2 linked regions of the Indioceanicola profundi genome follow. The protein of the gene in region 1 interacts with the protein of each later gene in a pairwise test. Links are inferred from orthologs where the notes say so. Each region holds a gene or a part of one and is shown on either strand. Other genes may lie near its edges.

Region 1 (4,039 bases):
ACCATGCCGCAGCGCCGGAACCGCGCGCGCGCCATAGCCGTCACCCGCCAGGGTCGGGAGGCCATGCTGGCCCGTGCCGCGGCGCTCGGCGCGACGCTGTTGCTGGGCCTCGCCGTCGTCACCGCCGGGCAGGTGGAGGCGCAGGAGGCTGCTCCCGTGCCGGCTGCGGTCGTTGCGGCGTAAAACGCCGGAGGACGGCAACGGGAGCGGCTGACGTGGCGGGAGCGATCCGCTATCGTGCGGCAGGACCGACCATTTCGACTGCCGGGCGGACATGCGCACCCATCACGATCATCCGAACCTGTTCATCCTGGATCACCCGCTGATCCAGCACAAACTGTCCCACATGCGGGACAAATCGCGCTCTACCATGGGGTTCCGCCAGCTTCTGCGGGAAATCGCACTGCTGATGGGATACGAGATCACCCGCGACCTGCCCATGACGACGGAGCGGATCGAGACGCCGCTGGTGTCCATGGACGCCCCGGTGATCGAAGGGCGCAAGCTGGCCGTGGTGCCGATCCTGCGGGCCGGGCTGGTGATGGCCGAAGGGCTGCTGGAGCTGGTGCCGGCCGCGCGCGAGGGCCATATCGGCCTCTACCGCGATCATGAGACCAAGCGGCCAGTGGAATATCTGGTCAAGCTGCCGGACCCGGCCGGCCGCATGTTCATCCTGGTCGATCCGATGCTGGCGACCGGCTATTCCGCCGCGCATGCGGTGGACGTGCTGAACCGTCACGGCGTGCTGGATGCGCAGATCCGCTTCATGGCGCTGGTCTCGGCGCCTGAAGGGGTCCGCGTCTTCCATGAGGCGCATCCCAACGTGCCGGTCTTCACAGCGGCGCTGGACAGTCATCTGAACGAGAACGCCTACATCGTCCCCGGCCTGGGCGATGCCGGCGACCGGCTGTTCGGCACGAAGTAACGGACCGCTGAAGCAGGAACGGGGAGCGCTGTGCCGGCGCTCCCCGTTTCCGTTCTACTCCTGCCCCATGCGCAGGGCGGCGATGAAGGCGCTTTGCGGGATTTCCACCTCGCCGAACTGGCGCATGCGCTTCTTGCCTTCCTTCTGCTTGTCCAGAAGCTTGCGCTTGCGGCTGATGTCGCCGCCATAGCACTTGGCCAGCACGTCCTTGCGCATCGCGGCGATAGTCTCGCGGGCGATGACCCTGGCCCCGATGGCGGCCTGGATCGGGATCTTGAACATGTGGCGGGGGATCAGGTCCTTCAGCCGCTCCACCAGCTGGCGGCCGCGATATTCGGCCTGGGTGCGGTGGACGATCATGGACAGCGCGTCGACCGGTTCGTTGTTCACCAGGATCGACATCTTGACCAGGTCGCCCTCCCGATACTCCTCCAGCAGATAATCGAAGCTGGCATAGCCGCGGGAGATGGATTTCAGCCGGTCGTAAAAGTCGAACACCACCTCGTTCAGCGGCAGCTCATAGACCAGCATGGCCCGGCCGCCGACATAGGTGAGGTCCTTCTGGATGCCGCGCCGCTCGGTGCAGAGCTGCAGCACGCCGCCTAGATACTCGTCCGGCAGCATGATGCTGGCCTTGATCCAGGGCTCCTCGATCCGGTCGATCCGGATGGGATCGGGCATGTCGGCCGGGTTGTGCAGCTCCTTCACCGTGCCGTCGGTCATGTGCATGCGGTAGACGACCGATGGCGCGGTGGTGATGAGGTCCAGGTTGAACTCGCGCTCCAGCCGCTCCTGGATGATCTCCAGATGCAGCAGGCCCAGGAAGCCGCAGCGGAAGCCGAAGCCCAGCGCGGCACTGCTCTCCATCTCGAACTGGAAGCTGGCATCGTTCAGCGCCAGACGGCCCAGGCTGTCGCGCAAATCCTCGAAGTTCGCGGCGTCGGCCGGGAACAGACCGCAGAACACCACCGGGATGCTGGGCTTGAAGCCGGGCAGCATGCCGGTCGCCTGCCGCTTCTCATCCGTGATGGTGTCGCCCACCTTGGTATCGCGGATGTCCTTGATGGCGGCGGTGATGAAGCCCATCTCGCCCGGCCCCAGCCGGTCGATCTGCATCTTCTTCGGCCCGAAGATGCCGACGCGGTCCAGTTCGCGCGTGGCGCCGGTCGCCATGAAGCGCACCTTCTGGCCGGTCCTCAGCTCCCCGTTCATGACGCGCACCAGCACGACCACGCCCAGATAGGGGTCGTACCAGCTATCCACGATCAGGGCCTGGAGCGGGGCGTCCGCATCGCCCTTGGGCGGCGGCAGGCGGGTGACGATCGCCTCCAGCACGCCTTCGATGTTGATGCCGGACTTGGCCGACACCTCCACCGCGTCGGAGGCGTCGAGACCGATCACGTCCTCGATCTGTTGCTTCACACGGGGGATGTCCGCCGCGGGCAGGTCGATTTTGTTCAGGACGGGCACGATCTCATGGTTGGCGTCGATGGCCTGATAGACGTTCGCCAGGGTCTGCGCCTCGACGCCCTGTGAAGCGTCTACCACCAGGATGGAGCCTTCGCAGGCGGCAAGGCTGCGGGAGACCTCATAGGCGAAGTCCACATGGCCCGGCGTGTCCATGAGGTTCAACTGGTAGGTCTTGCCGTCCTTGGCCTTGTAGTTCAGCCGGACGGTCTGCGCCTTGATGGTGATGCCGCGCTCCCGCTCGATATCCATGTTGTCGAGCAGTTGCGCCTTCATCTCCCGCGCCTCGATGGCGCCGCAGAATTCGATGAGCCGGTCGGCAAGGGTGGACTTGCCGTGGTCGATATGGGCGATGATGGAGAAATTGCGGATGTGGGACAGGTCGGTCATGGAGCGCGGTCACCTCAAAGGACCGCAGGAACATAAGGCCGCGGCGCATGCGGTGCAACGTCGGCGCGGCGGATGGGCGGCCCGCGCCGCTTCGCGGCTGCTCTGCGCGCCCCTTCTCGCCCTGCTGGCGGGACTTCTTCCGGCCTCCGCCCAGGCCGAACCGCAGGTGCCCGCCGGCATCTGGATGAAGCCTGGCGGCAAGGCGGCGGTGGAGCTGTTCGCCTGTGAGGGCGGGAAGCTGTGCGGCCGGCTGATGTGGGCGCGCAAGAGCGTCTATCCCGAGGGCCAGACCAGGGACATCAACAATCCCGACCCCGATTTACGCAGCCGGGAACTGTGCGGAGCCGTCATCCTGTGGGGGCTGGAATGGGACGGCCCCGACACCTGGGAGGATGGCTGGGTTTACGATCCCTCCACCGGCAGCACCTATAATGCCCGGATCGTCATTGAGGGGCCGGAGACCCTGAATGTGCGTGGCTACAAATACGTGACCCTGCTGGGCAAGACCCAGACCTGGGCGCCTGCCCCGGACGATCTGGACCTCTGCACGCAGCCGATGACGGCGGAAGCCCGCTGATACGGGAGCAGGTCAGATGCCCGCCCCGTTCTCCATGAAGGCCGCTTCCGGCAGGGAGTGGTCCATGTTCAGGGCGGGAACTTCGTTGGCGCGGCGGCCGACGACGCGGGCGGGGACGCCGGCCACGGTGCTGTAGGCCGGGACCGGATGCAGCACCACGCTGCCCGCCCCGATCTTGGCGCACATGCCGACCTCGATATTGCCCAGGATCTTGGCTCCGGCCCCGATCAGCACGCCGTTGCGCACCTTGGGATGCCGGTCGCCGCACTCCTTTCCGGTGCCGCCCAACGTGACGCCCTGGAGGATGGAGACATCGTCGCCCACCACCGCCGTTTCCCCGATCACCACGCCGGTGGCATGGTCGATCAGCACCCGGACGCCGATGCGGGCATTAGGGTGGATGTCCACCCCGAACCGCTCCGCCACCACGCTCTGCAGATGGTGCGCGATCCAGTGGCGGCCGGCCTGCCAATAGTGATGGGCCACCCGGTGGGCCTGCAGCGCCTGCCAGCCCTTGAAGTGCAGGAAGGGATGAACCAGACCGGCGGCGGCGGGATCGCGGTCGCGCACGGCGGACAGATCCACCGCCGCGGCCTCCACCAGGCAAGGCTCGTCGGCCAGGGCCTGCCGGATCAGGTCGTACAGCGTGTTGGCCCCGACCTCCCCCGCCAGCTTGGCGG
Region 2 (3,907 bases), on another replicon or contig:
GGCATCCTGCCCGTATGGACAGATTTGGAAGTCCCGGGATTCGAAGCCCACGGCGATCTCGAACCTGGGATTTGCGATGCAAGCGCCGGAGAAGCGCACGAGGTGCCGTTCCGTGCCGCTTCCCTCCACCATGATCATGTCGCGCGAGACGGCCTGCCAGCTTCTGATGCTCCGCCGCATGATGCACCGGTTGCCTGGACCAAGATCCGCGACGTTCGGTTCCGGCGCAGGCGCTGCCGCCGGTCTGGTCCGCAGTGCACCCGCTGAGGGCCTGGAACACGCTCAGAAGCGTGGTTGAGGCGGAAATACCCGCATGGCCTGTCTCCCGCCCAGTCATTCAACAGAACAACCGGGTGGACCGAAGCCCGTTACGGCACGCCGAGTGCTGGATTGCTCATGCGGGTCGGAACCAGGGGCGGAGGCGAAGACCGACCCAATTGCCCGCGAGCGCGGCCGGCAACCAGACCCAGCCATGCAGGCTGCCAGAGGCTACACCGCCGAAATAGGCGCTGATGTTGCACCCCGTGCTGATCCGCGCGCCATAGCCCAGCAGCAGGCCGCCTATGATGCTCGCCGCCAGTATGCGCCAGGGCAGGCGCAGGTTCGGCGCGAAGCGGCCGGCCAGGGCCGCGGCCAAGAGGGCGCCGGCGATCAGGCCGAAATTCATGACCGTGGTGATGTCGGTGAAGATGCTGGACTCCAGGGCCGTGGCCTGGGCGGCATCGGCCCAGTAGTCCCAGAACAGGATGTCCTCATTCCAGTTCATGGCGACCTTGGACCCCCAGAGGGTGAAGGCATTGGTGATGCCCCAGGGCCGGCCGGCCACTGCCAGCGTCGCGAAATTCAGCACGGCCAGCGCTACGGCGCCCCACAGCAGCGGCCAGCGCCCGCGCAGCATACGGCGCCACAACGGCCCATCCGTCACGGCGCTGCTGTTCAGCTCATGCTGAAGCGTGCCGTGCCGGCGCTTCTCCAGCCAGACAGTCAGGGCGTAGACTGCGCCAAACACGGCCAGATTGACGGCCAGCGCCGGCAGCCAGCCCAGTTCCCCGATTAGCCAGACGGATTCGAAGCGGGGCAGGCTGTTCCACCAGGGCAGGTGCGGCGCGCCGACGGTCGAGCCGACGATGAAGAAGGCCAGGGTCACCAGCATGGCGGTGCTGCCCCCGCCGATGGTGTAGAGCGTGCCGGAGGCGCAGCCGCCGGCGATCTGCATGCCGATGCCGAACATGAAAGCTCCGGCCACCACCGCCGTGCCGACAGGGAAGATGATCCCGCCGACGGACTGGCCGAACAGGCTGCCATGGCCGAGCGCCGGGAAGAACAGGGCACAGGCCACAGCCAGCATCACCATCTGCGCCCGGATGCCGGCCCCCCGCCCGTCGGTCAGGAAAACGCGGAAGGCATGGGTGAAGCCGAAGGCGGCATGATAAAGCACGACACCGAGCGCACCGCCTAGCAGGTAAAGCACAGCTTGGCGTCCCGACACCGCATCGCCCAGCCAAAGGGCTCCGCCCGCCAACGCCAGCAGCGCCGCCAGGGCCGGCAGCCGGTTGACGGGCGGTTCGGTCGCGCTGCTCGCTGCGGAGGGCAGGGGCGCGCTGCCCGCCATTGCTGTGCTGCTCATACTACACCGCTAAAAATGTGGTTGGTTTGGCTTGTGCGAGTGGAAATGTAGGTTTGACGGGAGACCTTTAACAACCCGCCCCGTGCGCAATGTCGGCAACTCTCCGCCGCGCCGGGCGCGGGGCAGCGCCATAGGGCGGCCGGATCAGATCCATTTCAGCCAGCGGAGCAGCGCCAACTGAAGAAGCGCGAACAGGCCCAGAAGCCCGCAGACGATCAGAAAGGCATTGCCGCTCTCCGCACCCGGAATCCCGCCCACATTGATTCCCAGCAGACCCGTGACGAAGGTCAGGGGCAGGAACATGCCCGCCATCAAGGACATCAGGTAAAGGCGGCTGTTGAGCTGCTCCGTCAGCCGGTTTGCGACTTCGTCCTGCAGGACGGCGCCTCTTTCCCAGGTGGCGTTCAGCGCCTCCACATAGCGGGTGACGTCGTCCGCCACCTCCCGCAGGCGGAGCCGCTCCCCCTCGCTGAGCGGAGAGGAGTCGTCTGCCGCCAGTCTGGCCAGGGCATCGCGTTGCGGGGCGATGTAGCGGCGCAGGATCGCGGCCTGACGGCGCAGGCCGGCCAGACGGACGCGGGTGGTCCGGGGCAACTCGTCGGCATCGGGATCGGCCACGCTGTCCAGCACCTCCTCCATCTCCAGGATGATCGGCTCCATCATCTCGGTCATGCTTTCGGCCAGCATGACGATCAGGTCGCCGGGATCGGCGGGACCGTGCCCGGCGGCAATGGCGTCGCGCACCTGCGCCACGGCGAGAAGCCGACGCAGCCGCACGGTCACGATCCGGCGATCCTGGACCCAGATGCGCAGGGAGATCATGTCTTCCGGCTCCGCGCCGGGGTTCAGGTTGACGCCGCGCAGGATCAGGACCATGCCGCCCGCGACCTTGACCAGCCTGGGCCGGGTCTCCTCCGCCGTCAGGGCCTCCACCGCCAGCTCCGGAATCCCGCTTTCCCGCTCCAGCCAGTCCATGGTTTCCTGGACTTTGCGGTCCAGATGCAGCCAGAGCACCTCTCCCTCCGCCGGCTCGGCGAGGCGGGCCTCCGCCCAGCCCAGCCGTCGCCCGCCTCCGCGCCCATCCAGCATATGGCCGTGGATCAGGGGGCCGTCCGGCGTGATCGGGTCGTTGCTCTGGTGTGTTGTCATGGTCCGGTCCGCTGTGCAATTCGGCGCTGCGGGCGGACCCTACCATCAGTAGGCTTGCCGGGCAGCAGGACCGGCAGGGTCTATGAAGAGGTTGCGATAGATCGATTGCAGCGTTAACAGGGATACATCCTGCGCCCGCCAGATGCGGGCGGCGATCCCAATCGGGGCATGGCGACCATGGAAAGTCTTCTGGAAGGATACCGGCGCTTCCGCACAGGCACATGGCGGGTCGGGCGCGATCTCTATCAGCGCCTGGCAGAGGACGGGCAGCAGCCCAAATGCATGATTATCGCCTGCTCCGACAGCAGAGTGGACCCGCAGCTCATTTTCGATGCGGGGCCCGGCGACATATTCGTCGTGCGCAACGTGGCGAACCTGGTGCCGCCCTATGCGCCCAACCAGGACTTCCACGGCACCAGCGCCGCGCTGGAATTTGCGGTGACGCAGTTGCAGGTGCAGAACATCGTCGTCATGGGCCATGCCGGCTGCGGCGGCATTGCCAGCCTGTTGAAGCAGAGCACCGCCCCGACCGACTTTGTCGGCGCCTGGATGCGCATTGCCGAGCCCGCGCGCGTCAAGGCGCTGGCCTGCTGCGCGGGCGATCCGGTCAAACTCCAGACCACCTGCGAGCATGCGGCGGTGGAGGTGGGGTTGGAAAACCTGATGACCTTCCCCTGGGTCAGGGAGCGGGTGGAGACCGGAGCCCTCAAGCTGGTCGGATGTCATTTCGACATCGCAACGGGTGAGCTGAAGTTCCTCTCCGGCGGGTCTGAATTGCTGGAGCCGGACGCGCCCGGCGAGGGGATTGCCGAATCGCCGGCGTTCTAGGAACCGTCAGGCCGCGCTCCGCACCTCTTCGGCGAATTTGCCAACGGCGGCGGTCAGGCTTTCCGTCCGGGCCTTCAGGGTTTCCGACAGGCGGGTCATCCGGTCCGCGGCCTCGCCGGTCGAGCGGCCTACGGCCACGACCTCCTCGCTGAGGTCGGCGGAGGCGCGGCTTGCCTCCGCGGCGGCGGCGGCGTGACCGGCCATGTCGCGGGTGGCCGCATCCTGCTCGGTCACGGCCCCGGCGATGGTCGCGTTGACCTGATCCAGGTCCAGGATCACGGTGGCGATCTCCTCAATGGCGGC

The links. The genes of interacting proteins can lie anywhere in the genome.
Region 2: the proteins of lepA (region 1) and DOL89_RS18820 interact in binary tests that used the Escherichia coli proteins (3 or more experiments, as listed by UniProt). The link is inferred for Indioceanicola profundi from one-to-one orthologs.

What each region holds. Positions count from the first base shown.
Region 1 is NZ_CP030126.1:3,407,614-3,411,652, forward strand. What follows is about bases 382-3,375. They hold lepA (translation elongation factor 4), read right to left. Parts: upstream 2,783-3,375; coding sequence 980-2,782; downstream 382-979. Other genes in these bases: upp (uracil phosphoribosyltransferase), read left to right, coding at 382-925; DOL89_RS16275 (DUF2147 domain-containing protein), read left to right, coding at 2,763-3,359; cysE (serine O-acetyltransferase), read right to left, coding at 3,372-3,375. Also shown: DOL89_RS16260 (hypothetical protein), read left to right, coding at 1-183; more of upp, read left to right, coding at 275-381; more of cysE, read right to left, coding at 3,376-4,039. UniProt on the Escherichia coli protein: Required for accurate and efficient protein synthesis under certain stress conditions. May act as a fidelity factor of the translation reaction, by catalyzing a one-codon backward translocation of tRNAs on improperly translocated ribosomes.
Region 2 is NZ_CP030127.1:580,415-584,321, forward strand. Bases 775-3,636 are described here. They hold DOL89_RS18820 (zinc transporter ZntB), read right to left. Parts: upstream 2,777-3,636; coding sequence 1,772-2,776; downstream 775-1,771. Other genes in these bases: DOL89_RS18815 (YeeE/YedE family protein), read right to left, coding at 775-1,627; DOL89_RS18825 (carbonic anhydrase), read left to right, coding at 2,954-3,604; DOL89_RS25875 (methyl-accepting chemotaxis protein), read right to left, coding at 3,611-3,636. In the rest of the region: DOL89_RS18810 (hypothetical protein), read right to left, coding at 1-138; more of DOL89_RS18815, read right to left, coding at 395-774; more of DOL89_RS25875, read right to left, coding at 3,637-3,907. UniProt on the Escherichia coli protein: Zinc transporter. Acts as a Zn(2+):proton symporter, which likely mediates zinc ion uptake. Purified ZntB reconstituted in liposomes also binds and transports Cd(2+), Ni(2+) and Co(2+).